Regions from separate parts of the Agrobacterium sp. GW821-FHT14E08 genome, predicted to be linked through region 3. Evidence: predicted binding sites of a transcription regulator. Region 3 holds the regulator's gene; each other region holds the start of a gene.
What was found. The regulator LexA, encoded in region 3, represses DNA repair genes until DNA is damaged. The targets are predictions, from matches to a motif close to TGTTCNNNNTGTGTTCNG.
Positions count from the first base shown of each region.

Region 1: recA (recombinase RecA) is a predicted target of LexA. The motif match lies at 4,225-4,242, and genes of this name have one in related genera.
Region 2: AC1ROR_RS09505 (energy-coupling factor ABC transporter ATP-binding protein) is a predicted target of LexA. The motif match lies at 2,514-2,531, and genes of this name have one in related genera.
Region 4: AC1ROR_RS11560 (YifB family Mg chelatase-like AAA ATPase) is a predicted target of LexA. The motif match lies at 2,022-2,039, and genes of this name have one in related genera.

Region 1 covers NZ_JBXAPJ010000001.1:1,389,984-1,398,020, forward strand. The annotation lists gene AC1ROR_RS06875 (VOC family protein) at 1-65, opposite strand, end outside; gene alaS (alanine--tRNA ligase) at 179-2,842, opposite strand; gene recA (recombinase RecA) at 3,075-4,166, opposite strand; gene AC1ROR_RS06890 (carbohydrate kinase family protein) at 4,413-5,354, shown strand; gene AC1ROR_RS06895 (pseudouridine-5'-phosphate glycosidase) at 5,384-6,307, shown strand; gene AC1ROR_RS06900 (OmpA family protein) at 6,484-8,037, opposite strand, start outside.
Region 2 covers NZ_JBXAPJ010000002.1:143,155-151,191, forward strand. The annotation lists gene ribB (3,4-dihydroxy-2-butanone-4-phosphate synthase) at 1-1,009, shown strand, start outside; gene AC1ROR_RS09500 (winged helix-turn-helix domain-containing protein) at 1,281-2,477, opposite strand; gene AC1ROR_RS09505 (energy-coupling factor ABC transporter ATP-binding protein) at 2,591-3,271, shown strand; gene AC1ROR_RS09510 (energy-coupling factor transporter transmembrane component T family protein) at 3,268-3,873, shown strand; gene AC1ROR_RS09515 (biotin transporter BioY) at 3,905-4,468, shown strand; gene AC1ROR_RS09520 (histone deacetylase family protein) at 4,494-5,429, shown strand; gene AC1ROR_RS09525 (exodeoxyribonuclease VII small subunit) at 5,432-5,686, shown strand; gene AC1ROR_RS09530 (pirin family protein) at 5,986-6,909, shown strand; gene dxs (1-deoxy-D-xylulose-5-phosphate synthase) at 7,009-8,037, shown strand, end outside.
Region 3 covers NZ_JBXAPJ010000001.1:834,838-842,874, reverse strand. The annotation lists gene pdhA (pyruvate dehydrogenase (acetyl-transferring) E1 component subunit alpha) at 1-570, opposite strand, end outside; gene AC1ROR_RS04095 (FtsB family cell division protein) at 724-1,041, opposite strand; gene eno (phosphopyruvate hydratase) at 1,386-2,660, opposite strand; gene kdsA (3-deoxy-8-phosphooctulonate synthase) at 2,801-3,646, opposite strand; gene AC1ROR_RS04080 (VOC family protein) at 3,646-4,530, opposite strand; gene lexA (transcriptional repressor LexA) at 4,741-5,463, shown strand; gene AC1ROR_RS04070 (glutathione S-transferase family protein) at 5,902-6,579, shown strand; gene AC1ROR_RS04065 (ComEC/Rec2 family competence protein) at 6,597-8,037, opposite strand, start outside.
Region 4 covers NZ_JBXAPJ010000002.1:588,103-596,139, forward strand. The annotation lists gene cysK (cysteine synthase A) at 1-180, shown strand, start outside; gene AC1ROR_RS11560 (YifB family Mg chelatase-like AAA ATPase) at 397-1,929, opposite strand; gene gshB (glutathione synthase) at 2,112-3,071, opposite strand; gene AC1ROR_RS11570 (cupin domain-containing protein) at 3,314-3,826, opposite strand; gene AC1ROR_RS11575 (sn-glycerol-3-phosphate import ATP-binding protein UgpC) at 3,937-5,037, opposite strand; gene ugpE (sn-glycerol-3-phosphate ABC transporter permease UgpE) at 5,048-5,890, opposite strand; gene AC1ROR_RS11585 (ABC transporter permease subunit) at 5,902-6,876, opposite strand; gene AC1ROR_RS11590 (extracellular solute-binding protein) at 6,960-8,037, opposite strand, start outside.

The DNA.
Region 1 (8,037 bases), 560 kb from region 3:
TCACGATAAAACTCTTTGGAGCGGCTAATATCGCGCACGAAAGGAATGGGATTTACAAAACGCATTGCATTCCCTCCGCCATGTCCCCGGCGCTCAACATTCCGCGCCCTCTGCTCCCAGCCCTTGAGGACCGAAACAAAAAGGCGGGGTAAAACCCCGCCTCTTCAATTCTTCCAGATCATGCCGCCAGCGCTGCGGCCACCGCTTCGATGGCCTCCTGCGCCTTGGCGCCATCAGGGCCGCCGGCCTGCGCCATATCGGGACGTCCACCACCGCCCTTGCCGCCAAGGGCTGCGGAAGCGGTGCGGACAATGTCGACGGCGCTGAAACGGGCGGTCAGATCTTCGGTCACGGCAGCGACAGCACTTGCCTTGCCATCATCGGAAACGGCGATCAGCAACACGACGCCGGAACCGAGATTGGCCTTGGCTTCATCGGCAAGACCCTTGAGGTCCTTGGCGTCGATGCCGGACAGGGATTTTGCGAGGAAATTGACGCCCGCAACCTGCTGGACATCATTTGCACCGGCATCCGAAGAACCGCCACCCATGGCAAGTTTCCTGCGGGCATCCGCAAGCTCGCGCTCCAGCTTCTTGCGTTCGTCTAGAAGGCCCTCGACACGCGACAGCACATCGCCCGGCTGCACCTTAAGCGACGAGGCCAGCGCCTTCACCCGCTCATCCTGCTCGGCAAGATAGGCAAGCGCACCCTGCCCCGTGACGGCTTCAAGACGGCGCACGCCCGCACCGACGGCGCTTTCGCCGAGAATGCGAATAAGGCCGATCTGGCCGGTGGCCGCAACATGGGTGCCGCCGCAAAGCTCAACGGAATAGGGACGGTTGGCCTTCGCCCCCTGCACGCCGGTGCCCATGGACACGACGCGAACCTCATCGCCGTATTTTTCACCGAACAGCGCCATCGCGCCCTCGGCAATGGCGTCGTCAACGCTCATCAGGCGTGTGACAACCGGCGAATTCTGCAGCACGATCTCGTTTGCCATTTCCTCAACGACCTTCAGCTCCTCGGCCGACATCGGCTTTGGATGCGAAACGTCGAAGCGCAGGCGCTCGGGCGCAACCAGCGAACCCTTCTGGGCCACATGGGTGCCGAGCACTTCGCGCAATGCCTCATGCAGCAGGTGCGTGGCGGAGTGGTTGGCGCGCAGACGCGAACGACGCTCATGATCCACCGTCAGCTGCACGGCCTCTCCAAGCTTGAAGCCACCCTTGGAAACGGCGCCCGTATGAACAAAGAGACCTTCGCCCTTCTTCTGCGTATCGGAAACGGCAAAGGTGCCATTGTCGGACGAGATCACGCCGGTATCACCCATCTGGCCACCCGACTCGCCATAAAACGGCGTCTGGTTGACGACGATCTGCACCGTCTCGCCATCGGCGGCGCTGTCAACCGACTTGCCATCCTTGACGATCGCCTGGATGACGCCTTCGGCGGTTTCCGTGTCATATCCCAGGAACTCACTCGCGCCGAATTTTTCCTTCAGCTCGAACCAGACGGTTTCGGTCGCCTTGTCGCCGGAGCCGGCCCAGTGCGAGCGAGCTTCCGCCTTCTGGCGCTCCATGGCATCGGTGAAACCGGAAATATCGACACCGATTTCGCGGGCGCGCAGCGCGTCCTGCGTCAGATCGAGCGGGAAGCCATAGGTGTCATAAAGCTTGAAGGCGGTCTCGCCGTCCAGCATGTCGCCCTTGTGCAGGGTCGAGGTCGCGTCGGAAAGCAGCGAAAGGCCCCGTTCCAGCGTCTTGCGGAAGCGGGTTTCCTCAAGTTTCAGCGTCTCGGAGATCAGCGCCTCGGCGCGGACGAGTTCCGGATAGGCGCGGCCCATCTGCTGCACCAGCGCCGGCAAAAGCTTGTAGATCAGCGGCTCGCGCGCGCCGAGAAGCTCGGCATGACGCATGGCGCGGCGCATGATGCGGCGCAGAACGTAACCGCGACCTTCGTTCGACGGCAGAACACCATCGGCGATCAGGAAGGCGGACGAGCGCAGATGATCAGCGATGACCCGGTGGCTGGCGCGCTTTTCGCCTTCGGCCGGAACGCCGGTCGCCTCGACGGAGGCGGAAATCAGCGCGCGGAACAGATCGGTGTCGTAATTGTCGTGTTTGCCCTGCAACAGCGCGGAAATACGCTCAAGACCCATGCCGGTATCGATCGACGGGCGCGGCAGGTCGATACGCTCTTCCTTCGTCAGCTGCTCATATTGCATGAAGACGAGGTTCCAGATTTCGATGAACCGGTCGCCATCCTCTTCCGGCGAGCCGGGCGGGCCGCCCCAGATATGATCGCCATGGTCGTAGAAGATTTCCGAACAGGGACCACAGGGACCGGTATCGCCCATCGCCCAGAAATTGTCGCTGGTCGGAATGCGGATGATGCGGTCGTCGGAGAAACCGGCAATCTTCTTCCAGAGGTTAAAGGCCTCATCGTCGGTGTGATAGACGGTGACCAGCAGACGGTTGCGGTCGATGCCGAATTCCTTGGTGATCAGGTTCCAGGCATGCGTGATCGCCTCTTCCTTGAAATAATCGCCGAAGGAGAAATTGCCGAGCATTTCGAAGAAGGTATGGTGGCGTGCCGTATAACCGACATTGTCCAGATCATTATGCTTGCCGCCGGCGCGCACGCATTTCTGCGCCGAGGCGGCCGTGGAATAGGGACGGCTTTCGAGACCGGTGAAGACGTTCTTGAACTGCACCATGCCCGCATTGGTGAACATCAGTGTCGGATCGTTGCGCGGCACCAGCGGGCTGGAGGGCACGACCTCGTGTCCGTTCTTCTTGAAGTAGTCGAGAAAGGTCGACCGAATTTCATTCACACCGCTCATGCCCACACACCGCTCACAGCTGGAGTCCATCATTGCCATCGGAAACGATGGCTTTATTGCAAAATCACTGGCTTTTATCGTTCGCACCCTGCCCTGTCCAGCCATGGAGGCGAAGCAAGACATATAGGCAAATAAAAAGGGCCACGCGAAGAAAAATCGCACGACCCTTTTTGATCTATACAAGTTCATGGAAGTCTGCGGGCGGCGATGCCCGAGACTTCACGGAAAGGCATCAGCCTTCGTCGCTGCCGTCGTCGCCTTCGCCGGCGTCCGGGCCGCCATTCTGCAGGAAGCGGTCGGCGATCAGACCGGCATTCTGGCGCAGCGCCAGTTCGATCTCATTTGCCGTTTCCGGATTGTCACGCAGGAAGGTCTTGGCGTTTTCACGCCCCTGCCCCAGACGCTGGCTGTTATAGGAGAACCAGGCACCGGATTTTTCGACGATGCCGGCCTTGACGCCGAGATCGACAAGCTCGCCGGTCTTGGAAACACCCTCGCCATACATGATGTCGAATTCCACCTGCTTGAAGGGCGGCGCCATCTTGTTCTTGACGACCTTCACGCGGGTCTGGTTGCCGACAACCTCTTCGCGTTCCTTGACGGCGCCGATGCGGCGGATATCGAGACGAACCGAAGCGTAGAATTTCAGCGCATTGCCGCCCGTCGTCGTTTCCGGCGAACCGAACATGACGCCGATCTTCATGCGGATCTGGTTGATGAAGATCACCATGCACTTGGACTTGGAGATCGAGGCTGTCAGCTTACGCAGCGCCTGGCTCATCAAACGCGCTTGAAGACCCGGCAGGCTGTCGCCCATCTCGCCTTCGATTTCGGCCCGCGGGGTCAGCGCCGCAACCGAGTCCACGACCAGCACGTCAACGGCGCCGGAGCGCACCAGCGTATCGGTGATTTCCAGAGCCTGCTCGCCCGTATCCGGCTGCGAGATCAAAAGGCCCTGCAAATCCACACCGAGCTTGCGGGCATAGACCGGGTCGAGCGCATGCTCGGCATCCACGAAGGCGCAGATACCGCCCTTCTTCTGGGCTTCCGCAATCGTCTGCAATGCCAGCGTGGTTTTACCGGAGCTTTCCGGACCGTAAATCTCAACGATACGCCCCTTCGGCAGGCCGCCGATACCGAGCGCAATATCCAGGCTGAGCGAACCCGTCGAAACGGTCTCCACCTCAACCACGTTTTCATTGGAACCGAGCTTCATGATCGATCCCTTGCCGAACGACCGTTCGATCTGGGAGAGCGCCGCTTCCAGTGCCTTGCTTTTATCCACCGATTTATCCTCTACGAGACGCAAAGAATTTTGTGCCATCCGAACCACCTTTAGGTTATTGAAGCCGCACAGGCAATGAAGCAGTATGGAAATGGTATGTACTCTATTTGTTCTCATTCCGCAAGGCTGAGCCAGCACATTGAAAACAAATAGGGATAAGTCGTTTGTTCTGCTTTCGTTTTTCCGTGCGCGGCCCATCGCCGCAAACCGGATGCGAGGTCAGGAAGACACCATTTTAGGCCGAATCGTCCGGTCTTTCCATCCGCCAGAGAGGGAAACGCAAGCGTGAAGAAAATACTCGTTCTGGGCGGCGCGCATATAGACAGGCGCGGCATGATCGAGGCGGAAACGACGTCCGGCGCCAGCAATCCCGGCTCGTGGATGGAAGAGGCCGGCGGCGGCGGTTTCAATGCGGCCCGCAATCTCTCCCGGCTGGGTTTTCAGGTCCGCATCATTGCCCCGCGCGGTGGCGACGTCACCGGCGAAGCCGTGGCGGAGGCTGCACGGCAGGCGGGCGTGGAAGACACGCCCTTCACCTTCCTAGACCGCCGCACGCCGAGCTACACCGCCATTCTGGAGCGTGACGGCAATCTGGTCATCGCGCTTGCCGATATGGACCTCTACAAGCTCTTCACCCCGCGCCGCCTGAAGGTGCGTGCCGTGCGCGAGGCGATCACCGCGAGCGACTTTCTGCTCTGCGACGCCAATCTGCCGGAGGATACGCTGACGGCGCTCGGCCTCGTTGCCCGCGCCTGCGAAAAGCCGCTTGCGGCCATCGCCATTTCGCCCGCCAAGGCGGTGAAGCTGAAAGGCGCGCTCGCCGATATCGATATGCTTTTCATGAATGAGGCCGAGGCCCGCGCCCTGACGGGGCAAACGGCCGCCAATGTCCGCGACTGGCCGGAAATCCTGCGCAAGGCCGGGCTTGCCGGCGGCATCGTCACCCGTGGCGCCAGTGAGGTCGTCGCCTTCAAAGGGACGGAAACGGCGATCCTCCACCCACCACTGATCCGCGAGGTCAAGGACGTAACCGGCGCCGGCGACGCCATGGCCTCCGGTTATCTCGCGGCGATCGCCGGGGGCAAAACGATCGCAGAAGCATTGCGGCTGGGAGCCGCGGCGGCGGCTATCACCGTGCAATCGCCCTTCGCCACCGCCCAAGACCTATCAAAAGACAGTGTCGAGGCCATGTTGGGGCTTGTCCCCGAAGCCGAAATGCTGGCATGAACCCGTTTTAAGAACCTGGAACAGACAGAATGACCCGCCCCATCTCCCCGCTCCTGCCCATCGTTTATTCGCAAGAAGTCGCCGCCGCCAAGCAGCGCGGTGCGCCGATCGTGGCGCTCGAATCGACCATCATCACCCATGGCATGCCCTATCCCGGCAATATCGAGATGGCCGAAAGCGTCGAGCAGATCATCCGCGATCAGGGGGCTGTTCCGGCAACCATCGCCGTCATTCACGGCACCCTGCATATCGGCCTTGAGAAGAACCAGCTGGAAGCGCTGGCAAAGACCACCGACGCCATGAAGGTCTCGCGCGCCGACATCGCCTTCGCGATTGCCGAGCGCCGCACCGGCGCCACCACGGTGGCCGCCACCATGATCGCCGCCGCCCGCGCCGGTATCCGCGTTTTCGCCACCGGCGGCATTGGCGGCGTGCACAAGGGCGCGGAAGAGACCTTCGACATCTCCGCCGATCTGACCGAGCTTGCGAAAACCGGCGTGATCGTCGTCTGCGCCGGCGCCAAGGCGATCCTCGATATTCCGAAGACGCTCGAGGTTCTCGAAACCAATGGCGTGCCTGTTGTCACCTTCGGCTCGGAAGAATTCCCGGCTTTCTGGTCGCGCTCCTCCGGCCTGCCGAGCCCGCTTTCGCTCAATAGCCCGGCGGCAATCGCCAATTTCCAGGTGACCCGCGAACAACTGGGCATCGATGGCGGCATGCTGGTGGCCAATCCCGTGCCGGAAGAGGACGAAATTCCGCGCGAGGAGATGGAAATCTACATCAACCGCGCCATTTCCCATGCCGAACGTGACGACATCAGCGGCAAGGAAGTCACGCCCTATCTGCTCGGTGATATTTTCCGCCTGACGGATGGCCGCAGCCTTGAGACCAATATTGCGCTGGTGCGCAACAATGCGCAGCTGGCGGCGGAAATCGCGGTGGCGCTGAACTGAAAAGATAGTCTTCTCAGTCATCCTCGGGCTTGACCCGAGGAGCCACGATGCGCTTGCAGGAATGGATCCTCGCCTCAAGGGCGAGGATGACGGAGTGGAAACAGAATGCCTCGCCACCAACAAAAAAAGCCCGGAAAGCTCGCGCTTTCCGGGCTTTTGTTTTTCACCTGAACCAATCAGTTCTGGGCGACCGGCTTCACCAGCGGCGTCACGCGGCGGATGGTGACGCGGCGGTTCTGCTGTTCCGGGCCGAGCGTCTGAACCTTCAGGTAACGCTCGCCATAACCTTGGGTCGCGAGGTTTTCCGGCGGAATGCCGTAAACATCGGTCAGGACATTGGCGACGGAAGCGGCGCGTTCGTCGGAAAGAACGAGGTTGCTTTCATCTGAACCGACGGCGTCGGTATGGCCTTCGATGAGGAAGGTTTCACCGGGGTTCTTGTCCAGCGCCTTGTTGATCGCATCCGCCACCTTGCGCAGCGAACGGGCCTGCGCCATCGGAATTTCGGCGCTGCCGGTTGCGAAGGTGATCGTATCGAGGTCGATACGGCGCACCTTGTCGCGGATACGGGCCGAATAACGCACTTCATCCAGCGAGTAGACACGTTCCACAGGCTCGACCGGGGGCTGCTCCAGGAAGCGATAATAATCGCGGTCGGGATCGCTCGACGTGTCGATGATGTAGTCGCGAACGGGAATGCGCAGGCGCATCGGCGGCAGGTCGAGACCCGGATCGCGATAGACATAATCGCGGTCGGGATCGTCCATCAGATCGGGCGCATAGAACAGCACATATTCCCGGCCACGATCGTCGATTCGCGAGCGCTGGATCACGTCGCCATAACGGTTGCGGATCGTCACAACCTGCGTGCCATCCCGGCGCTCGACCGTTTCGCGGACACGGCCGCCGGGCAGACGCTCGTAATAGGGCTCGCCGCCATCACGGATGAAGCGCTGGTTGTCGTCGCCGCGCACCACAACGCGATCACCGAATTGCAGGATGATCGGTGCATCGCGGTCCCGGTCACGCGGACGGCCTTCACGCGGCTGCCATTCGCGCACGCCTTCCGGCCGTTCATATTGCGGGCGACGATCGACACGTTCGCCCTGCTGGGAGGTGATGGCCTCCATCTTGACGGGCGGCGGCGGGGCCTTGCCTTCGGCCGCACCGGTGCGCTGCGCCTCGGCGTCGGAGGTTGGAACCTTCACATCACCGGCCTGTTCGCGTTCACGACGGCGCTCCTCGCGGGTCTGGCGGTTGCCGGAACGTTCCACTTCCTTGTCGCTGTCGAGAACGGCGGCGCCCTTGTCGACAGGCAGGATAACGGTGTCAGCAGTCTTGGACGGATCCTTGGCGATCGCCTTGGCCTTGTCCAGCTCCTCCTTCGTCATCGCAGGCGCTTCGGTCTGCGGGATGGCGACCTGATTGGGAACGGGTTCGCCAGCAGGCGCCTGCCCGGTCGTCGCACCGCTTGGCGGCGGTGGCGTCGGCGTGCCTGGCAGCGGAGCCGCAGGCTCGGTCTTGCCCTGGCCTTCTACCGGCGGCTTTTCGGAGGGCTGCTGGCCCGGTGCGGGGTTGGGCTGCGCCTCCGGCGCCGGCGGACGTGCGGGCGTAGGCGCTTCGGTCGGAACCGGTGCTTCCTTCGCGGCAGGTTCCGGGGCTGCCGGTTTTTTCTCCGGAACGGGTTTTTCAGCCGGCTCGGCTTTCTGTTCCGGGGCCTTTTCCTCTAC
Region 2 (8,037 bases), on a different contig from region 3:
TGAAGGCGATCTGATTATTTCCGCGGTTCATTGCACGGCGGAAAAGATGGCCTTCATCGTGCGCCACACCTCCGGTATCGTTTGCGCTCCCATGCCGCGCGAGGAGGCCAAGCGGCTGAACCTCAATGCCATGGTGGCGGAAAACGACAGCGCCCACACGACGGCCTTTACCGTCAGCGTCGATTTCAAGCACGGCACCACGACAGGCATTTCTGCCGATGACCGCACGCTGACGGTGCGCAACCTCGCCAACCCCAATGTTGGCGCCGCCGATTTTACCCGGCCGGGCCATATCTTCCCGCTGATTGCCCGCGAAGGCGGCGTGCTGATGCGCTCCGGCCATACCGAAGCGGCCGTCGATCTCTGCAAGCTGGCGGGCCTGCCACCGATCGGCGTCATCTGCGAACTCGTCAATGATGACGGCACCGTTACGCGCGGGCCGCAGGTCACGGCTTTTGCGGAAAAACACCAGCTGAAGCAGGTTTCCGTCGCCGATCTCATCGCCTATCGTCAGCGCAAGGAAACGCTGGTGGAGATGGAATCCTCCTTCACCATCGAAACGCCCTTCGGGCCGGCCAAGGCGCAGACCTATTCCCTGCCCTGGGACCGGATGCAGCATATGGCGGTGATTTTCGGTGATATCCGCGATGGCGTCGATATTCCCGTTCGCCTTCATCCCGAGAACGTCGCCGACGACGTGTTCGGCGACCGCCAGCCGGTGCGCCATTATATGCAGAAGATTGCCGAGGAAGGCCGCGGCGTCATCGTCTATCTGCGCGAGGGCTCCGTCGGTGTCGGCCAGGTGGCCGGACGGCGCAAGGCGCGCGAACCCGACGAAGCGCATGCACAGGCCCGTTCGCGCGAAAATGAGTGGCTGGAAATCGGCCTCGGCGCGCAGATTTTGAAAGACCTCGGCATCAGCTCCATCAAGCTGCTGACGACGCGTGAGCGCCATTATGTCGGGCTCGAAGGATTCGGCATCAAGATTTCGGCGACGGACATCTGCTGATTTTTGGGGGCTAGTCTAGCTTCACTTAGCGAGTGTGAGGCGAGCGGGTTCCGCTTGTTTCTTCTCCCCGTCGGGGAGAAGTCCGCGGCAGCGGGATGAGGGGGCAAGTTCTCCGCATATCGCTGCCATTGCCCCCTCATCCGACCCTTCGGGCCACCTTCTCCCCGGCGGGGAGAAGAAATATGCCGCAACGCCGCGCGACAATCCGGCATCACGGATCAGGAACGCTGTGTCTGCGTGCCCTGTCTTGCAATCAATCGAGCAAAAAACCTCAGTTTTCCTCCCGCCAGCCCTCCAGATAATTCACGCTCTCAACACCCGTAAACTTCGCCAGCCTCACCAGTTCCGCGTCGAGCTTCTCCAGCCGTCCAGCCGAGGCGCGCACGCCCGGCTCCAGCCACAGGCGACGCACATCCAGCGTGCCGCGCTTGCGATCCGCCTTCATGTCGATGCGGCCGATCAGCCTGTCACCCTCCAGAAGCGGGAAGACGTAATAGCCATATTGCCGTTTCGGCTCGGGCACGAAGACCTCGATGCGATAATAGAAGCCGAACAGCCGCTCCGTGCGGTTTCGGTCGCGCAGCAGCGGGTCGAAGGGGCTGAGGACACGGACGCGGGATGAGGGTTCCGGCACGTCGGTCAGGTCGGAGGTGAAATCGGCAAAGGCATAGGACGGGCGGGCAGTGTCGCCATCGCTTGCAAGAAGCGAAACCTCGCAGAGTTCATCGCGATGGTTTTTGACCCAGTCCCTCGCCTCCTGCGGGGTGACGAGATCGAAAAAGGCGGCGATTTCGCCATGGGTGGCGAAACCCAGCCGCTTCAGCGCCTCACGGCAGGCCCAGTCGACAAATTCGGCATGTTCTACCTCGGTTTCATGATGCTCGCCGGGAATCACCCGTTCGGCGAGATCATAGACCTTCTGGAAGTTTACGCGGCCGGCAATCGCGAGCTTGCCGGTGTGCCAGAGATATTCGAGTGCGGTCTTGGACGGATGCCAGTTCCACCAGCCGCCGGACTGGTGCCCCTCTTCCTTCAGCTCCCGCGCCAGAACCGGGCCGGTTGCCGCAATGCGCTCCAGCGTTTCACCGAAAGCGGCGTCGAAGCCCTCGCCGTGCCATTTGCGCCAGCGCTCCTGAATGATCGGCTCGCGGCGGCGGAAGCGGTGCTTCCAATAGGGATAAAATTCCGTCGGCACGATGGAAGCGTCATGCGTCCAGTGCTCGAACAGCGCCCGGTCCTTTTCCAAAAGCGTGGTCAGATGATCACGCCTGTAGGTCTGGTTGCGGGAGAAGATAATCTGATGGTGGGCGCGCTCCACCGTGCCGATGCTGTCCACCTGCACAAAACCGATATCGGTTATCAGCTGCAGCAGGTCGCTCTTGGAAAGAGCCTTGCCGGGCGGCGAGGAAAGCCCCTGCCGCGCCAGAAAAATTCGTCTTGCCGCTTCGTTTGAAACCTTGATCACCATGGAGCAGAAGGTATGACGGCTTTTTCAGGATTGCAATGTTCTTTTTTTGTTCCTTGTTTCACTTCTGTTGATGACGGGGTATAGAACCGGAAAACGAGCGCGAGGATGTAAGCTTGGAAATCCGTTTCGACGCCGCCGGTGTCGCTTTCGAGGGCCGGCAGGCCCTGCAGCCGCTGTCTCTGACATTGACGGAACGGCGCATCGGCGTGATCGGCCTCAATGGTTCCGGCAAGACCACCTTTGCCCGGCTGATCAACGGGCTGAACAAACCGAGCGAGGGCAAGGTTTCGGTGAACGGTCTCGACACCGTGAGCGACGCCAAGGCGGTCTTGCAGGCGGTCGGCTTCATCTTCCAGAATCCGCAGAACCAGATCATCCTGCCAATCGTGCGCGACGATGTCGCCTTCGGGCTGAAACGGCTCGGTCTCGGCAGAGCGGAAACCGACGCCAGAGTCAAAGCCGTCCTTGCCCGGCTCGGCATCGCTCACCTGGAAGACCGGCGCGCGCATGAGCTTTCCGGCGGCGAATTGCAGCTGGCGGCGCTGGCGGCGCTTCTGGTCACCGAACCGCAAATCCTCATTCTCGATGAGCCGACCAACCAGCTCGATCTCAAAAACCGTGCGATCGTGGAAAAAACCATGGCGACGCTGTCGCAGGCGCTTGTTGTCATCACCCACGATCTGCCGCTGGTTGCGGGTTTCGACCGGGTGCTGGTTTTCCATGAAGGCGCGCTAGTGGCCGACGCCGCACCCGAAGAAGCGGTGGCGCGCTATCTGGAGGTGGCATCGCGATGAAATCGCTGCATGTCGAAGGCGCTGGCTGGCTCTACCGCGTCTCGCCGCGCCTCAAGCTCGTGACGCTGATGGGTTTCAGCATCGCATTGTTCCTCACCCGCGATCTGCTGGTTCTCGCAGGCGCGACGGTTCTGGCCGCCTTCATTCTGGGTGCTACGCGGCTGCCCTTCAAGGATATCGGCCTGCGGCTGCGGCCGGTGATGCTGACCATCTTCCTCGTCGCCGCCTTCAGCTATCTCCTGCTTCCTGCCCATGATGCCAGTGTCAATCTTTTGCGGCTGACGGCGCTGGCGCTGCTTGCCACCGCCGTCACCATCACCGTCAGCATCTCGCAATTCATGGACGAGATCGCACTTGCCGCCGCCCCGCTGGAAAGGCTGGGGCTGGTGAAGGCCGCCGATATCGGGCTCTCGGTCGGGCTCGTCGTGCGTTTCGTGCCTGAAATCGTCAATCGTTACCATGCGGTGCGTGATGCGCACCGGGCACGCGGCCTGCCCGTGCGGATGGCCACCATCATCGTGCCGCTCGTCATTATGACGTTGAAGGATGCCGATGCCATTGCCGACGCCATTGACGCGCGCGGTTTCAGAGGCCAAAGCTGACGGCCAGATAACCATCCGGAGTTTCCGAGCCATGACGACCCGCGACCTTGTGCTGATTTCGCTGTTTTCCGCCATCATCATCGCACTCGGGCTTCTGCCGCCGATCACGCTCGGTTTCATCCCCGTGCCGATCACCGCGCAGTCGCTCGGTGTCATGCTGGCCGGCGTCGTGCTGGGCGCGAAACGCGGTACGCTGGCGGTTCTCCTGACGATCCTGATTGCCGCCATCGGCCTGCCGGTGCTTTCGGGCGGACGCGGCGGCCTTTCCATCTTCACCACGCCGACCACGGGCTTCCTGATCGGCTGGATCGCGGCGGTTTTCGTCACCGGCACGCTCTCGGAAAAACTCGTCAATCGCGGCCAGTCTGCTCTCACACAGGGCATCGGCTTTTTCGTCGCCAGCCTGATCGGTGGCGTGGTCGTGCTTTATGCTTTCGGCATCACCTATCTGGCGCTGGTCGTCGGGCTCGGTTTCGAAAAGGCCTTCATGGGTTCGCTCGCCTTCATTCCGGGCGATGCGCTGAAGGCCGTGCTTGCCGCTCTTGCCGGCCGCGCCGTGATGGCCGGTTATCCGCTTCTGCCGCAGCGCGTCTGAACAGACTTTCTTCGGGAGGAAAAGAATGGCGACGCGTTTATACGAACATCCGATCTTCCTGGAGCACATCACGCCTCCCGGCCACCCGGAGCGGCCAGACCGCCTGCGGTCGCTGAACATCGCGCTCGAACATCCGAATTTCGAGCGGCTGGAACGGATTGAAGCGCCGCAGGCCAATGAGGATGCGGTGCTGCTGGCGCATCCGGAGGAGCATCTGCTTTCTGTCATGCGGCAGATCCCCGAAGAGGATGGCGAGATCAACCGCGTCGAGGCCGACACTTACGTTTCGCAAAAAAGCCTGCAGGCGGCACTGACCGGCATCGGTGCTGCCATGGCGGCGGTGGACGACGTGTTCACGGGTGCGGCCGACAATGTCTTCGTCGCTGCCCGCCCGCCCGGCCACCATGCGGAAACCGCAAAGGCCATGGGCTTCTGTCTTTTCAACAATGTGGCGATTGCCGCCCGCCATGCGCAGAAGGCGCACGGCGCGGAGCGCGTCGCCATCATCGACTGGGATGTGCATCACGGTAACGGCACGCAGGATATCTTCTGGAACGACACATCCGTGCTGTTCTGTTCCACCCACCAGATGCCGCTTTACCCGTGGAGCGGCGACAAAAACGAAACTGGCGTGAAGAACAATATCGTCAACGCTCCGCTTTCGCCCAACACCGGCAGCGAATATTTCCGCGAGGCCTTCAAATCCCGCGTGTTGCCGGCGATTGCCGATTTTTCGCCCGATCTCATCCTCATCTCCGCCGGTTTCGACGCGCATCACCGCGATCCCTTGGCGCAGATCAATCTGGTGGGCGAGGATTTCGACTGGGCAACGGGCCGGCTTCTGGAAATGGCGGATAAATACGCATCGAACCGGGTCGTCAGCCTGCTGGAAGGCGGTTATGATCTGGAAGGGCTGGCGGAATCGGCAGCCATGCATATTTTGAGAATGATGAAGGGTTGAACATGACGGAAAATGCCAACACAGCCGATGTCAGCGGTTATTCTTTCGAAAAAGCCGTCGCCGAGCTGGAAAGCATTGTCGCTCGCCTGGAACGCGGAGACGTGGCGCTGGACGAATCCATCGCCATTTATGAGCGCGGCGAAGCCCTGAAGAAGCATTGCGAAACGCTGTTGAACGCTGCCGAAAAGCGAATCGAGAAGATTCGCCTCGATCGTGCGGGCAAGCCGCAGGGTGTGGAGCCGCTGGACGGGGAATGACTGCGTTTAGCGGGAGCGTTTGGACGTGATTCGATAAGGCAGCCACCTCCTGATTCAAACACTCGACGTCATCCTCGGGCTTGTCCCGAGGATCTGCAATGCATTGATTTTCTTGACGTGTTTAGATCCTCGGGACAAGCCCGAAGATGACGGAGGAGAGGTTTGAAAACTCTCCCCGTCCGTAAGGTGTTCTCACAATGTCGTGTTAACAAGGATCGTTGACGCTGCGTTCGATATCGCGATGCTCCCCTCCCCCTCGGTTATGCTAAACTCCCGCCAGACGATACGAGGAGCTTGCGATGTCCTTCTTTCCCGGTAACGATCCCGTCGCGGGTGATGCTTTTGCCTGCGATGCCATCGAAAACCTGATCATTCCCCGCACCAGCGATATTGGTGGCTTTGCCGTGCGCCGTGCCCTGCCGACCCGGCAGCGGCGGCTTGTGGGACCGTTCATCTTTTTCGACCGCATGGGCCCGGCGATCCTGAAGGCCGGTGAGGCGCTCGACGTCAAACCACATCCGCATATCGGGCTTTCCACCGTCACTTATCTGTTCGACGGCGAAATCAAGCATCGCGACAGTCTCGGCACCGAGCTTGTCATCCGCCCCGGCGACATCAACCTGATGACGGCCGGGCGCGGCATCGTGCATTCGGAACGCACGCCGGAAAACCTGCGCGGCCACCCGCTTTCCATGTCCGGCTTGCAGACCTGGCTTGCCCTGCCAGACCATATGGAAGAAATCGCCCCCGCCTTTGCCCACACGGCGAAGGAAGACATGCCGTTGATCGACCTCAAGGGCGCGACCGGCCGGGTGGTGATCGGCGAATTCGAAGGCCTCACCTCCCCGGTTTCGGCCTTTACGGATACGCTTTATGTCGATCTTTCGCTGGAGCCGGGGGTAAAATTCCCCTTCTCCGCCGATCATGAGGAGCGGGCGATCTATATTCTGTCCGGTTCGCTGGATGTGGCGGGTGATATCTTCGCCGCCGACCAGCTGCTCGTCTTCCGGCCCGGCGACGACATCACGTTGCAGGCCGGCAGCAATGGCTGTCACATCATGATCTTCGGCGGGGCGGCGCTCAATCAGCGCCGTTACATCTGGTGGAACTTCGTTTCGTCATCAAAAGAACGCATAGAGCAGGCCAAACAGGAGTGGAGAACCGGACGCTTCGACATCGTTCCCGGCGACGAAGAAGAGTTTGTCCCTTTGCCGGAAGGTTGAAATTCTATAGAAGTGTACGACATGCAGGGCTGCACCGTCGGCTTTCGATATGAAAGACGCTCTGGCACGCCCTGCTGACGACAAGAAAAGGCCGAACGATTGACCGGAATGCCACAGACACCATTGCTCGACCGGGTGAATTTTCCCTCCGATCTCAAGGAGATCGACGATCGCGACCTGCCGGAACTGGCAAGGGAACTGCGCGACGAGATGATTGACGCCGTGTCGAAGACCGGTGGCCATCTGGGTGCCGGCCTTGGCGTGGTGGAACTGACGATTGCCATCCACAAGGTGTTCAACACGCCCGAAGACCGGCTGATCTTCGATGTCGGCCATCAATGTTATCCGCATAAAATCCTCACCGGCCGGCGCGACCGCATTCGCACGCTGCGGCAGGAAGGCGGGCTTTCCGGTTTCACGCGTCGTGCGGAAAGCGACTATGACGATTTCGGCGCTGGCCATTCCTCCACCTCCATTTCCGCCGGTCTCGGCATGGCCGTGGCGGCGGGTCTTGATGGTAGCGACCGCAAGGTCGTAGCCATCATCGGCGATGGCTCGATGTCGGCGGGCATGGCGTTCGAGGCATTGAACAACGCCGGCGCGCTCGATGCGCGGCTGATCGTCATCCTCAACGATAACGACATGTCGATTGCGCCGCCGACGGGCGCGATGAGCGCCTATCTGGCGCGCCTCGCCTCCGGCCGCACCTATATGGGCTTCCGCGATTTCGGCAAGAAACTCACCGCCTATCTCGGCAAGACCATCGACCGCGCCATTACCCGCGCCGTGACCCATGCGCGCGGTTACGTGACCGGCGGCACGCTGTTCGAAGAGCTTGGTTTCTATCATATCGGCCCAATCGACGGTCATTCCTTCGATCACCTGCTGCCGGTGCTGCGCAATGTGCGCGACAACCAGAAAGGCCCTGTCCTCATTCATGTGGTGACTCAGAAGGGCAAGGGTTATGCACCGGCGGAAGCGGCGGCGGACAAATATCACGGTGTCAACAAGTTCGACGTCATCACCGGCGCACAGGCGAAAGCTAAGCCGAATGCGCCGAGCTATACCAGCGTCTTTGCCGAAGCGCTGATCCAGGAAGCGACGCTCGACGAAAAGATCATCGGCGTC
Region 3 (8,037 bases):
CCAGAGAGCGGCCATGTTGAAGCTCTCGTAGACCTGGCCCTGGTTGGCGGCGCCGTCACCGAAATAGGTTACGGAGACATTGTCGTTGCCGCGATAGCGGTTGGCGAAAGCGAGACCGGTTCCGAGTGAAACCTGCGCACCGACGATGCCGTGGCCGCCGTAGAAATGTTTCTCCTTGGAGAACATGTGCATCGAGCCGCCCTTGCCTTTCGACAGGCCGCCCTTGCGCCCGGTCAGCTCAGCCATGACGCCACGCGCGCTCATGCCGAGCGCCAGCATGTGGCCGTGGTCGCGGTAAGCGGTGATAACCTGATCGCCTTCCTTCTGCGACATCTGCATGCCGACGACGACAGCTTCCTGACCGATATAGAGGTGACAGAAACCACCGATGAAGCCCATGCCATAGAGCTGGCCGGCCTTTTCCTCGAAACGGCGGATGAGCAGCATTTCACGATAAGCGTGAAGCTCTTCTTCCTTCGAGAAGTCCGGGCTGTTCTTGCCGGTGAATTCGGTTGCGGCCTTTGCCGTGGTCTTGCGGCCGGATACGGTCGCTGGTTTTCGCGGCGCCATTCATCCCTCCCTGAGTTGCCGTTTGAATGGATAGAGTGGCGCGTACCATATGCAAGAAAATGCCATGCAGCAATGCTTTAAACGCATGGCACATATTCACGCTAAGATGCTGTGAATAAATCAGAAATGTTAAATTAACTTGATTTAGGTTAATTAGAAATATGTGTTCATGATGACGATTTCGTCCGTGCGGGACATATTCAGCTGGTAACGGGAAATCTCGTCGATCATGTCCCGCTCAAGCGAGCCGTCGCTCAGCAATTCCACCTGCCGCTCCAGCGCCACACGGGCCTGCGTCAGCTTGGCAAGCTCCGCAGTACGGGTGATACGCTGCCGCTCCAGCCGCTCCGTTGCCTGAAGGCCGAAGTCGCCATGAATGGAATGATAGCCGAAATAGGAAAGAAAAGCGATCGTGATGGCCGGAACGATCAAACGGCCGAATCGTCTCTTTTTATGATGTCTGGTCCACATGCCGGAGAGAAGCCTTAAAACGCATAACCTTTGAATCTCGAGATTAAGGCTGATTGTTTAACTATCCGTTGACCTTAAATTGTCTTTGGCAAATAGGCGCAAAAAAGCCCGCCGGAGGGCGGGCTAAGAATGGCAGCGACGTCAAAAGAACCCTCGTCATGCCGGACTTGATCCGGCATCCAGCCACAGCGCGTCTGCGCTGTGGGGAGAGTCTTTCGCGATCAAGGACTTGATCGCGCTGAACCCCGGATCAAGTCCGGGGTGACGGAATGCGGATGCTACCGCTCGCCCCTGAATGAGCCCGCCGAGGCGGCGGGCCGCATCACAAACCAATACCGCCGGAATTACCCGCGCAGGATCGAACGGCCGGCGTAAGCGGCCTGCGGACCCAGCATTTCCTCGATGCGGATCAGCTGGTTGTACTTTGCGAGCCGGTCGGAACGGGCAAGCGAGCCGGTCTTGATCTGACCGCAGTTCGTCGCAACAGCGAGATCGGCGATGGTGGAATCTTCCGTCTCACCCGAACGGTGTGACATGACGGCGGTGTAACCAGCCTTGTGTGCGGTCTCAACCGCATCCAGGGTCTCGGAGAGCGAGCCGATCTGGTTGACCTTGACGAGGATGGAGTTTGCAACGCCCATCTTGATACCATCACGAAGGCGAGCGGAGTTGGTGACGAAAAGATCGTCGCCGACCAGTTGGCACTTGTTGCCAATAAGATCAGTCAGAGCCTTCCAGCCGTCCCAGTCGTCTTCAGCCATGCCGTCTTCTACGGAGATGATCGGATACTTGGCGACGAGTTCAGCCAGATATTCGGCCTGCTCGATCGGCGAACGGGTCTTGCCTTCGCCTTCATAAACGTAGTTGCCGTTCTTGAAGAATTCGGTTGCGGCACAGTCGAGACCGATGAACATGTCGTCGCCCGGACGGTAGCCAGCCTTTTCGATCGACTTCATGATGAAATCGAGTGCTGCCGGCGCGCTTTCCAGACCCGGCGCAAAACCGCCTTCGTCGCCAACATTGGTGTTGTGGCCCTGTGCAGACAGTTCTTTCTTCAGCGTATGGAACACTTCAGAACCCATGCGCACGGCTTCGCGGATGTTTTCCGCACCAACCGGCAGGATCATGAATTCCTGGAAATCGATCGGGTTATCGGCATGCGCGCCGCCATTGATGATGTTCATCATCGGAACCGGCAGAAGATGTGCGTTCGGGCCGCCAACATAACGGTAAAGCGGCAGGCCGGAGGCTTCAGCAGCAGCCTTGGCAACAGCGAGCGACACGCCGAGGATGGCGTTGGCGCCGATGCGCGACTTGTTCGGTGTGCCGTCGAGAACGATCATCGTCTGGTCGATCTGGATCTGGTTTTCGGCATCGAAACCGCCGATGGCGTCGAAGATTTCGGTATTGACGGCTTCAACCGCCTTTTCCACGCCCTTGCCGAGATAACGCTTGCCGCCATCGCGCAGCTCAACCGCCTCATGCGCGCCGGTGGAGGCGCCGGAAGGAACGGCGGCGCGGCCCATGGAGCCGTCTTCGAGGTAAACATCGACTTCAACGGTCGGGTTGCCGCGGCTGTCGAGGATTTCGCGCGCGATGATATCGGTAATGGCAGTCATGGTCTCTCCCTTGGGAATGGAACAGATATTTTCCGTCGCCTGTCTTAGACGATGGCGAAGAAATTACAATGACGACGGGCGGCAGAAACGGCCCGCCCGCCATTAAAATCGATTGGCACAGACAGTGCCCGCCTCGCCGCTCAGGCCTTGGTGATGGCGTCGAAGGCGAGCAGCTTTTCCAGCAGTTTCGGCATATCCTTCAGATGGACCATGTTGGGGCCGTCGGACGGCGCATTGTCCGGGTCCTCATGGGTCTCGATGAAAAGCCCGGCGACACCGACAGCAACCGCCGCCCGCGCCAGAGTCTCGACGAATTCGCGCTGGCCGCCCGTGGAGCCGCCCTGCCCGCCCGGCTGCTGCACCGAATGGGTGGCATCAAAGACAACAGGCGCGCCGAGCGAAGCCATGATCGGCAGCGAGCGCATGTCGGAAACGAGCGTGTTGTAACCGAAGGAGGCGCCACGCTCGCACAGAAGCACATTCGGATTGCCGCTCTCATTCAGCTTGGCCAGCACATTCTTCATGTCCCAGGGGGCGAGGAACTGGCCCTTCTTGACGTTGATGACGCGGCCGGTTTTCGCGGCGGCGACGAGAAGATCTGTCTGGCGGCTGAGAAAGGCCGGGATTTGCAGCACATCCACCACTTCGGACACGATGGCGCATTGTTCTTCGGTGTGAATGTCAGTCAGAACAGGAAAGCCGAATTCCTTCTTGAGGTCGGCGAAAACCTGCATGGCGCTCTCAAGGCCGATGCCGCGCTTGCCGGAAAGCGAGGTGCGGTTCGCCTTGTCGAAGGACGACTTATAAACGAGCCCGATCCCCAGCTTGTCGCAAAGCTCCTTCAGGACACCGGCGATCATGAAGGCATGTTCGCGGCTCTCCATCTGGCAGGGGCCGGCAATCAGCGAAAAACGCTCTGTATTGGAAAAGGAAACCTTGCTGGCGCCATCGCCGGCGGTGACTTTGAGATTGTTCGTAACGCTCATCATTTTTCCTCGAAGGCGAATGTTACGCCCTGACCGGGTGCTGCTGCCACCACCAGGCGGCCGCCCGCTTTTGCGCAGGACACGCCATTAGCAGCAAGCACAGCTTCTGTCACGGCAAGATCGTGTGACAAAAAGATGACGCCCGCGCCGCGCAATCCGCCGTCGCCCCACTCCCTGGCATCCATGCCATGCCCGCCAAAAACCGGCTTTGCCGCCAATCGGATGCGCGCATTGCCGGTTGCGAAAACCATATCACCATCCGGGGACATTTCACCCTTGCAGCGAAAAACCGTTTCGATCAGCCGCGCCGCATTTCGATCGGCTCCTGAAAACAGAACGATCTCGCTGAGGCCGAGAACCCCATTGGCATGGCGCTCCAGTGCCGTGCGATCGCCCGGCAGCACCTGAAGCCGCTGACAGCTGAACGAAAAGAAATCCGCAGCCGTCCCGCTTGCTGCTGCAAAAGCAAGCCGGAATGCCGCCTCGCTTTGCGAACCGTCCGGCATTCGAACAGGCCGCGAAAATTCAAAGATATCGCCCGCCGAAAGGCCGGAGACCGCAAATCTCTCATGATCGGCAAAGGCATCCCCGGTTCGGGCTACCAGAGCGGAAAATCCCTCCCTGCCATGACCCTGCCGGAAGGCTTGATCCCTGCCTGTGAACACATCGCCACGGTTCACGGAGGCATTATATTTAGCCGGATCAGCAATTGCCAACGGCTCCAGATAGGTCCCATCGGTGAAAAAAACGCATGCATTCTGCGTGCCGAAGGGATGAAGAGCCTCCGGCGCAACCGTGAAGCCGAGGTCTTCATAGCGCTTTTCCGCAACGGCAAGAGCCTGCACGGGCAAGACGAGATGATCGATGCAATAGGGTTTCGTCATTGTCATTCCTGCTGGCGGCGCGACAGGAAGCCATGCTGCACCGGTTCGAGGCGAAGAAAAGCACAATTTCGTGCGATGAGGCAAATCATCAAAACAACAGATAGCAGCTTCACGAAATTTTAGGGGATTGCGGAACACATATGGAACATATAGTGTTCGTTCTGTATTTGTTTCGCGATCTCCACTACGATTCTCAAGGGTGTTTTCCTCATGCTCACGCGCAAACAGCAGGAATTGCTTCTCTTCATTCATGAAAGAATGAAAGAGTCCGGCGTGCCGCCCTCCTTCGATGAAATGAAGGACGCACTCGATCTTGCCTCCAAATCCGGCATTCACCGGCTGATCACTGCCCTCGAAGAGCGCGGTTTCATTCGCCGGCTACCTAACCGGGCACGGGCGCTGGAAGTCATCAAGTTGCCCGAGGCCTACGCGCCGGGCGCAAGGCCGCAGCGCGGCTTTTCGCCGAGCGTCATCGAAGGCAGCCTCGGCAAGCCGAAGACGCCGGAACCGACCCCTGCCCCCAAGGCACCAGCCAATGATCTCGGTGGCGCCGTTACCGTGCCGGTCATGGGCCGTATCGCCGCCGGCGTGCCGATTTCCGCCATCCAGAACAACACCCACGACGTTGCCGTGCCGGTGGATATGCTGGGCACCGGCGAACATTACGCGCTTGAGGTCAAGGGCGATTCGATGATCGAGGCCGGCATTTTTGACGGCGACACCGTCATTATCCGCAACGGCAATACAGCCAATCCGGGCGATATCGTTGTGGCATTGGTGGATGACGAGGAGGCGACGCTGAAGCGCTTCCGCCGCAAGGGCGCCTCCATCGCGCTCGAGGCTGCAAACCCCGCTTATGAGACCCGCATCTTCGGACCGGATCGGGTGAAAATCCAGGGCAAGCTGGTTGGGTTGATCCGCCGTTATCATTGACCCGATGGACGGGATGTCATCCGGTTTTCGACAGGCGTCGTCTTGATGATGACGCCTGTATGAGAGGTGAAGACTGCCTGAAGCATGGCATAATTTGGATACGCACGGTGGTATGTGACTGACGCGGGCGATGCCTGATGCCTTCCGAAACTGGCTACAGTTTCATGCTGATTTTCCGTTTTGCTAGTATGACGACATAGGTCTGGCCTGCCGCATTCAGCTCTTGAATTCTCACCAAGCCTTCGCGAAGTTGAATTGCATCGTCGGTCGATTGGTGATTTTTCAGCTGTCTCCGGACGGTGATATTTGCGAAGCGTTGCCGTCCATGCCCTCCCCTTATCATTCATCAATACGGCTTATGGGAGCCATGGATTATTTTCGATATTCCACGGACGCCCGGCAGGTATAAAAATGCGCGTCATATCCGGGAGATACGCCATGTACGATCTTTATATAGCGAATAAGAACTATTCTTCATGGTCGTTGCGGCCGTGGGTGTTGATGCGCACGCTGGGTATCGCGTTCACCGAAAAACTCATTCCGTTCGGTGAAGGAATTTCCTTCTCCTCCTTTTCGCCAACCGGCAAGGTGCCGTGCCTTGTCGATGACGGCTTCATGGTGTGGGAAACGCTTTCGATCGCTGAATATCTTGCTGAAAGACATCAGGGTGTCTGGGCGAGCGACAAGCAGGCACGGGCCTGGTCACGGTCGGCGGCAAGTGAAATGCATGCCGGCTTTTCTTCGCTGCGCAATCTCTATCCCATGTCTGTCGGCATCAGGGCAAGACCGAAGGGCGGGGATGCCGGGCTTGCCGCCGATATCAAGCGCATTGATGCGCTGTGGAGCGAAGGCCTTGAAAAATTCGGTGGACCATATCTCGCCGGCGCGAAATTCACGGCGGTCGACGCCTTTTTCTGCCCGGTGGCGTTCCGTTTCCAGAGCTATGGCGCCGATCTTTCACCCGCGGCCAGGAGCTATTGCGAAAGGCTGCTCGCCCTGCCCGCGATGCGTGAATGGTACGAGGCCGGTTTGAAGGAAACCTGGCGTGACACGGCGCATGAAGAAGAAATTGGCGGGATCGGCGACGTGATCGAAGATCTGCGCGCCAGGGCATGATGAACCACGCTGGCGGCTCACTCTGACGTCGCCAGCAGCCTGTTGACGGCCTCAGGCACCTCATGATCGAAACGGCCGCTTTTCCAGTCGTAATAACGATGTTCGCTCCACGGCCTGTCCGTTCCAGATATTGCGGCGCGCAGCCGTTTTACCACGCCTGCCTGATCCATATTGGCAAAATCTATTTCCACTGAACCGATACGTCGCAATATGTCTCGATTGAGAAGCAGCGCCCCGGAGCGGCACTGTGAAAACGAAGTTCGGCGGGAAACGATGACAATATCGGCGATATCACAGGCTGTTCCGGCAAAGCGGCCATCCTCCAGAACGATGATCCACTCGCCGCTGCCGGCGCGGGCCACGCACCATATGTCTTTTCTGCAGGTGAAGACCCCAGCCTTGGCATCCCTCAGCGCCGCCGTCATCTCTTTCGTCACCGCCGCCATCTCTTTGGGTGGGAGTTTCGTTTTCGGCGCCAAGCCGGCAGTGCTTACCCGAACCTCCGGCTCCACTACTATTGGCGGCACGGGTTTTTCCGGCAGCAGCAGCGCCCTTTGCCACTGGCCATACACAAAGTCCGGTGGCCGCGCTCTTGTCGTGAAGACCTTGCCATCCTCCAGCATGGCCACCAGCTGGCCGTCCTCGTGCACCAGGAGATGAGGCGGATAACGGGGGGGCAAAGCTGACAGGCCGAAGGCGAAAATCAGGACCGGTATACCGAGAAGGGCAAGCCGGCTGCGCAGCAAAGTCAGCAGCAGGAAACCCGCTGTGGCGAGACCGATAAACCACCCATGCGGCCGCCCCGTCGCCGCGCTGCCACCCCATGACGCCACCTCATTGGCGACCTCGATGACAAGAGCCATGCCATAACCCATGATCTTCAGGAAAGGCGCATCGAGCCCGAAGGGCATCAGCAGCATCGCGAGAAGACCGAACGGCATGACGATCAGCGACATCAACGGCATGGCAGCCAGATTGGCGAAAAGTCCATAAGTGGTGACACGATGGAAATGTTCGGCGGAATAGATCGCCGTCGAAAGTCCGCCGATCAGCGATGTCGTGACAACACCGCCAATGACGGCACCTGCCATTTGCAGCACCGTCATCCAGCCGGGCCTGCGCCCGACCAGCAACCGATCCCGCTCGGTCCGCCAGCGGTTCCAGGCGGCATAGGCAGAAACAAGCGCTATGGTGGCCGCAAATGACATCTGGAAACTCGGCCCCATGATTTCCGATGGCGAGAAAGCCAGAATGACCAGAGCGGAAAGGGCAACATTTCTCAGGCTGAGAGACGGCTGGTCGAAAAGAACTGCGATCAGCATCACCGACATCATCAACCATGCGCGTTCGGCGGAGACGGCAAAACCGGAAATGAGGTAATAGGCGAGTGTCATCAGCAGTGCTGCAAAGGCCGCGATCTTCTTGACCGGCCAGCGCTGCGCAAAGCCCGGAAACAGG
Region 4 (8,037 bases), on a different contig from region 3:
GCCCGTCTGGTGGCGAAACTGGAAGGCGTGCCTGTCGGTATCTCTTCCGGTGCTGCGCTGGCGGCGGCGATCAAGGTCGGCGCGCGCGAGGAAAATGCCGGCAAGAACATCGTCGTCATCATTCCTTCCTTCGCGGAACGTTACCTTTCGACGGCGCTTTTCGAAGGGCTTGGGCTTTAAGCCACGCCTTCAGGCGCGGCGTGATCGCGTGCCAGATTAGCAAATATTCCAATGTGCCGCTGGCCCCGCTGGCGGCACATTGATTTTCAGGCGGTGCACAAATGGCGGCCTTTTAGTGCACATCCGGTTTAGACGGAGTCGCCGAGCTTACTCTAGCTCTTTGTTTTCACGCATTTTACGGACTTAGAACCACTTCGCACTTTCCCCGGAAATGCTCTAGGCTGCCGCCGTCAGCCTTTCGCCTGCGATGCGATAGGACACGGCCTCCGCGACATGGATGCGGCCGACCGTCTGTTTGCCATCCAGATCGGCCAAGGTACGGGCAACCTTGAGAATGCGATGATAACCGCGCGCGGAAAATTTCAGCCTCTCGGCCGCGTCGCGCAGCAATTGCAGCCCGGACGCATCCGGCTCGGCATATTTTTCTATCAGGGTCGTCGTGCAGCGGGCATTCGTGCGAATGGCGGCAAATCCCGCCGCCGCATAGCGTTCCTGCTGCGCAAGGCGCGCCCGGGCGACACGGGCGGCCACCATGGCACTCGGCTCGGCCGCCACGGGCCGAATGAGATCGGTGGCGGAGACGGCGGGAACCTCGATGCGGATATCGATGCGATCCAGCAGCGGGCCGGAAATGCGGGCCTGATAATCCGTCACACATCGCGGGCCGCGGGCGCAGGTGAAACCCGGCTCTCCCGCCATGCCGCACCGGCAGGGATTCATTGCCGCGACGAGCTGGATTTCCGCCGGATAGCTGACGCGGTGATTGGCCCGCGCAATGATGCATTCGCCCGTTTCCAGCGGCTGGCGAAGCGCATCCAGCACCTGCGGTGAAAATTCCGGGAACTCATCGAGGAAAAGAACGCCGTGATGGGCAAGCGAGGCCTCGCCCGGTTTGGCGCGTAATCCTCCGCCAATCAGCGCCGCCATGGTGGCGGAATGGTGCGGCGTGCGAAACGGTCTACGATCCGACAGCTTGCCGCCGGACAATTGGCCGGCGATGGAATGAACCATGGATACTTCCAGCAATTCCGCCGCCTCGAGCGGCGGCAGGATGGAAGGCAGGCGCGCCGCGAGCATGGATTTGCCCGACCCGGGCGGACCGACCATGAGCAGATTATGGCCGCCGGCCGCCGCGACTTCCAGCGCCCGTCTCGCGCTCTCCTGCCCCTTGATATCGGCAAGATCAGGCAGATTGACGGGATTGGCCCGGATGGCGGGCGTGGGGCGGGACAGGAGCTGGGTGCCGCGAAAATGATTGGCGAGCGCAATGAGGCTACGCGGGGCGAGAATATCGATACCGGCTCCGGCCCAGGCTGCCTCCGGCCCGCTTTCGGCCGGGCAGATCAGTCCCTTGCCAAGTGCATTGGCGCCAATGGCAGCAGGCAGAGCGCCCGAAACCATACCGATGGTGCCATCGAGATTGAGTTCGCCGAGAACCACATATTTTGCCAATGCTTCCGCCGGTATGGCCCCCAAAGCGGCCATGAGACCCAGAGCAATGGGAAGATCGAAATGCGACCCTTCCTTCGGCAAATCGGCAGGGGCCAGATTGATCGTGACTTTTTTTGCCGGCAGCGCCAGACCCGAGGCATGCAGGGCGGCCTGCACCCGCTCCCGGCTTTCGGCCACCGCCTTGTCCGGCAGGCCAACGATCTGGATTCCGACCCTTCCGGGTGCGACCATGACCTGCACCTCGACCGGCACACCCTCTATGCCCTGAAATGCAACCGTATTGACCCGTGCCACCATGGCCTGCCCCCGCAAACCGGCCACGACATCAGAGCTTCATGCTCCATGGCGCGCCACCCACAAGCAACGTGCCACGCAGCAAAGAATAAAACAAGAACATCAAAGGAACAATTTCACGCGATCGGTGTATTTTAGTTGCACCGAGTTGTACGCATGGAACAAAGGGAGGCCGGTGGCGCGCCTCAGAATTCCTGCGCTTCGCGCTTTTTCTCGATCGCGTCCCACAACAGGCTTGCAACATCGGCACCGCCGAATTTTTGCACTTCTCGAATGCCGGTCGGCGAGGTGACGTTGATTTCCGTCATATAATCACCAATCACATCGATGCCGACAAACAGGAAACCACGCTCGCGCAGGGCAGGACCGATGCGGCGGCAGATTTCCTTTTCGCGCGCCGTCAGTTCCGTCGGTTCCGGCCGGCCGCCGGCATGCATGTTGGAGCGGGCATCATTTTCCGCCGGCACGCGGTTGATTGCGCCAACCGGCTCGCCATCCACCAGCAGGATACGCTTGTCGCCCTTGCGAACATCGGGAAGATATTGCTGGGCGATGTAAGGCTCGCGGAACATCTGGCCGAACATTTCCAGCAGCGAGGAAAAATTGCGGTCATCGCGTGCCGAATGGAAGACGCCGGCACCACCATTGCCGTAAAGGGGCTTGAGGATGATATCGCCCATTTCATTGCGGAATCTGGCGATCTCGGCAACGTCCTTGGTGATCAGCGTTTTCGGCATCAGATCGGCGAATTCGGTGACGAAAATCTTTTCCGGCGAGTTGCGGACCCAGGCGGGATCGTTGACCACCAGCGTTTTCGGATGAATGCGTTCCAGCAGGTGGGTCGAGGTGATGTAGGCCATGTCGAATGGCGGATCCTGGCGCAGATGGATGACATCCATGGTCGACAGATCGACACGCTCCGGCGCGGAAAGCGAGAAATGGTCCCCCTTGATGTCGCGCAGCTCCATCTGTTCGACGGTGGCGTAAATCTTGCCGTCGCGCATGGAGAGACGGTCAGGTGTGTAGTGGAACAGCCGGTATCCGCGTGCCTGCGCCTCAAGGCTCATGGCGAAGGTGGAGTCACCGGCGATGTTGATGCCGGAGACATGATCCATCTGGATCGCGACGTTTTTGATCTTCGCCATGCGCATGTTCCTCTTGCAGCATGCGGACGCTTTGCCGGTCCGCCGTGCCCATTGCCTCGTCTTTTCCCGATTCCCGGCAGGACCGGAAGTGACCCGGAAATGCTTCAGAAAACCCTGAAGATGTAGGGCAGCGACCATTCAAACGCAACTGCTGCGAGGGGTACTTTTTGTGAGTTTTATTGAACCTTCACAATTCAGCCGACGACGCCCGGCAGGCTCGTCGGCCGGAAGGTTTTATCGTTTCAGGCCGCGAGCTTGTAGGATCGACCGGCAAACAGCTTGTTCTTGACCCGGTAGGCCAGAGCCAATGCCGTGGGAAACGGGCGGCGCATGAAAGCGACCTTGCGGACATATTCATCCACCCGCCAGGTGGCCCAGGTTCCCGCACGAAAATATGCGACATCGCCAACCCGCAGGATGCTGACCGAGCCGTCTTCGGCGGTCACATGCACCTCGCCTTCGAGAATATAGACGGTCTCGTCCCAGCCGAAGAACCAGCGGAATTCACCCGCCGTGCAATCCCACATGGCGGTACTGGAGGCGCGGTCGCCGCTTCTGGAGTGATCCGCCGCGCGCGCCTGGGGATTACCGGAAATAATCCAGTCAGGGTTGATGGGGGCCGGCTGAAGCCGCAGATCCGTGCACGATGCGCTGACGACACTTTCGTCCTTTGCCCGGCGCAAAGAGGCCGGCAATATCGGCACCGAGCGGATCGCCATGGTTGCCGCCGTCGCGAACATCATTTTGAAAGACATGCCAGAAAACCCCCGTGAGATATTGGAGGTCTTCTATCACCGGGATCGTAACAAACCGGTTTTGACAATCGGCGCAATTTTAGCCATCGCGCCGATTTCTCGCGATATAGTCAGGCCGTTGCCAGTTCAGACGGCTGCACCACAGCTTGCTCCGCCTTGCCGGAAATCCGCTTGCCGGTTTCGCTGGAGAAGAAGTGCAGCTTCTCCGGGGATATGGCGACCGACAGGGTAGCAGGAACCTCAACCTCGGGCGAAAACGCCACGGTAAGGTTCTGATCGCCGATCATACCATGGATGAGACGCTGGGAGCCGAGCTCCTCGATATAATCGACGCGCAGCACGAAACCCTGCTCGCCTTCCGCCGCCAGACGGAAATCTTCCGCCCGCATGCCGACCGTGACCGGACCGGAGGTCGGCGCGAAACCGCCAAGCGAGACCAGCGACGGCCCGATGGCAAGGCCATCCCCGTGCAATTCGCCGTTCAGGAGGTTCATGGCGGGAGAGCCGATGAAGCTCGCAACGAAGGTGGAAGCCGGGGTGTGATAAACCTCGAGCGGCGCGCCGATCTGCTCGATGCGGCCACCATTCAGCACCACCAGACGATCGGCCAGGGTCATGGCTTCCAGCTGGTCATGGGTGACATAGATGGAGGTTGTGCCAAGGCGCTTCTGCAGGCGCTTGATCTCGCCGCGCATCGAAACACGCAGCTTGGCGTCAAGGTTGGACAAAGGCTCATCGAACAGGAAGGCCGCCGGTTTGCGCACAATGGCGCGACCCATGGCGACTCGCTGCCGCTGACCGCCGGAAAGAGCACGCGGCTTGCGGTCAAGATAAGGTTCGAGCTGCAGCATGCGGGCGGCCTCAGCAACGCGCGCATCAATCTCCGCCTTCGGCGTCTTGCGGTTCTTCAAGCCGTATTCCAGGTTCTGCCGCACCGACATATGCGGATAAAGCGCATAGTTCTGAAACACCATGGCGATATCCCGGTCGGCCGGATCGACCTGATTGACCAATCGGTCACCGATCTTCACCGTGCCTTCGGAGATATCCTCAAGCCCGGCCACCATGCGCAGAAGCGTGGACTTGCCGCAGCCGGAGGGGCCGACGAGAACGATGAACTCACCGTCCCTGATGTCGATATCGACGTGATGCACGGCGCGCACGCCGCCATGATAATCCTTGCAGACCTGACTGATTTCTATCGCGGCCATTTCGGTCTCCTTATTTATCGCTCTCGGTGAGGCCCTTGATGAACCAGCGCTGGAAGATCACGACGATCAGCACAGGCGGCAGCATGGCCAGGACGGCAAGCGCGAAAGCTTCGTTATAGTCGGGAATTTGCGAACCGACCCAGACCTGCAGGATCGACTTGATGCCGCGCATCAGGGTGAAGAAACTCTCATCCGTCGTCATCAGCATGGGCCAGAGATACTGGTTCCAGCCATAAACGAACATGATGATGAAGATCGCCGCCATCATGGTACGGGAAAGCGGAATGATGACATCGATGAAGAACTTGACCGGACCGGCACCATCGATGCGGGCGGCTTCCAGCAGTTCCTCCGGAATGGATTTGAAGAATTGCCGGAAATAAAAGGTGCCTGTCGCAGACGCCAGAAGCGGCACGATCAACCCGGTATAGGAGTTCAGGAGCCCGAGTTTGCTCATCACCTCGTAGGACGGCATGATGCGCACTTCGAGCGGCAGAAGCAGCGTGGTGAAAATGATCCAGAAGGCAAGCGTCGCAAAGCGAAAGCGGAAATAGACGATCGCATAGGCCGCCGTCATCGACAGGATAATCTTGCCGACGGCAAAACCGATGCCGAGGATGAGCGAGTTGATCACCATGTTGATGCCGGTGATCTGCCCGGTGAAGCCACCCTTCTGCGTCAGGACCTTTTCATAGGTCTCGATGAAATTATCACCGGGAACCAGCGTCAGGCCGCTGCGGTGAATTTCCGCCGCTGTATGGGTGGAAGTCATGAAAGCCACGACGACCGGCAAGATCAGGAACAGCGCGCCAATGATCAGCACCAGGTGATCGAGGGGTTTTGTCTTGTACATCGTCTTTTCCCTCAATTGTAATGGATGCGCTTCTCGATGAAGCGGAACTGGATGATGGTGAGGACAAAGACGACCAGCATCAGGATGACGGACTGGGCCGAGGAACCGCCGATGTCATTGCCGCGGAAACCGTCGAGAAACACCTTGTAGACCAGGGTGATCGGGTTGTTGGCTGCCTTATCCTTCACCATCACGTCGATGACACCGAACGTATCGAACAGGGAATAGGTGATGTTGATGATGAGCAGGAAGAAGGCGGTGGGTGCAAGCAACGGCATGATGACCGTCCAGAACCGGCGAAAACCCGAGCGGCAGTCGATGGCGGCAGCCTCACGCACAGCGACGGAGACACCCTGCAAGCCGGACAGGAAAAAGATGAAATTGTAAGGAATCTGCTTCCAGACAGCGACGACCACCATGGCGAAAGCCGTATCGAAATAATTGAGCCCGACCTTCATGTCCCAGCCGAGCATCGCGGCCATCTTGACGAAAGGCCCGATATGCTGGTCGAAGAACATCATGCCGATGAGGCCCGCGACCGGCGGCGCAATGGCATAGACGGAAATAAGCACCGTCTTGTAGGTCGAACTGCCGCGAATGACGGCATCGGCCTTGACGGCGAGCAGCAGGCCAAGCGCCAGCGAGAAGAAGGTCACCAGCACGGTGAAGATGACCGTGAACTTGGCGATGCTGAGATATTCCGGATTGAATATCGCGTCCGAATAATTGGCGAACCCGACAAAAGAGGCGCCGAAGCCGAAGGGGTCTTCAATATAAAACGATGAATGCACGGCCTGAACGGAAGGCCAGTAAAAGAAGATGAAAATCACCGCCAGTTGCGGCGCCAGAAACAGATAGGGCACGAAGGACGAGGAGAACTGCACGCGCTTCATGCCGGCTTCGGCGGCGCTGACGGGTTTTCCAGCCTTTGCGGACCGGCCGGACAAAAACCGGGCCAGACGCGGTTGAGACGATGTATAGGCCACGCTTGCGCCTCCTTATCCAGAAGCGAGCCTCCCTTCCGTTGGAAAGGAGGCTCGACAACGATCATTGGTTTCGAAAAGATCGATCAGCCGGCCGTCTTGGCGAAACGGGCCAGAAGGTCGTTGCCTTCCTTCTCGATGATGTCGAAGGCGTCCTTCGGCGTGACTTCGCCGGAGAAGATGCGGTTGTATTCACGTTCCATGATGGCGCGGATCTGCGGGTAGAAACCGAGACGGTAACCCTTGGACCATTCGCCGCCCGGCAGCGACAGCTGCTGGATACCAACTTCGGCAATCGGCTTTTCCTTGTAGAAACCTTCAGCCTTGGCCTTTTCGTAAGCAGCCTTGGTGATGGCGACGTAACCGGTTGCCTTGTGGTAGAAGACCTGGATTTCCGGCGAGGTCAGGAACTGGAAGAAGTCAGCCACGCACTTGTTTTCGGCTTCGGACTTGCCCGACATTGCAAAGAGGGCTGCACCGCCGATGAAGGAGTTGGTGCCGGCACCCTTGATGGAGCCCCAGTAGGGAAGGAAGGTTGCCGAGAACGGCATGGTCGCCGTCTTCTGCAGGCCGCCGAACGAACCCGAAGAACCGATCCAGAAAGCAACCTTGCCTTCTTCGAAGGGCTTCTGGTTGTCGTTCCAGCCAGCGCCATAATAAGCGAACAGGCCCTTGTCCTTCCAGTCCTTCAGCTTGTCGAACATCATGACGAGGTTCGGGTCGGTGACCTTGAGCTTGGTGTCGGCAACGCTGTCGTAACCGTTATTGTTGGTTGCGAACTGGATATTGTTGCGGGAGAAGAAGTTCTCCGTGAACTGCCAGGTCAGCTGCGACTGGACGAGCGGGATGTAGCCAGCTTCCTTCAGCTTCGGAGCGACCTTTTCAAAGTCTTCCCAGGTCTTCGGAGCTTCGACGCCGGCCTTTTTCAGGGCTTCGTCGTTGACATACATGATCGGCGCGGAAGAGTTGAACGGCATGCCGACGAACTTGCCGTCAGCAGCAGCGTAGAAATAACGCACGCCGTTGATGAAGGCGTCACGGTCGAACTTGTAGCCGGCCTTGTTGATGAGGTCTTCCGCGGGAATGACAGCGCCCTTGGCGTTGATGATGGTGGCAGCGCCAGCATCGAAAACCTGGAGAATGTTCGGCTGTTCGCCCGAACGG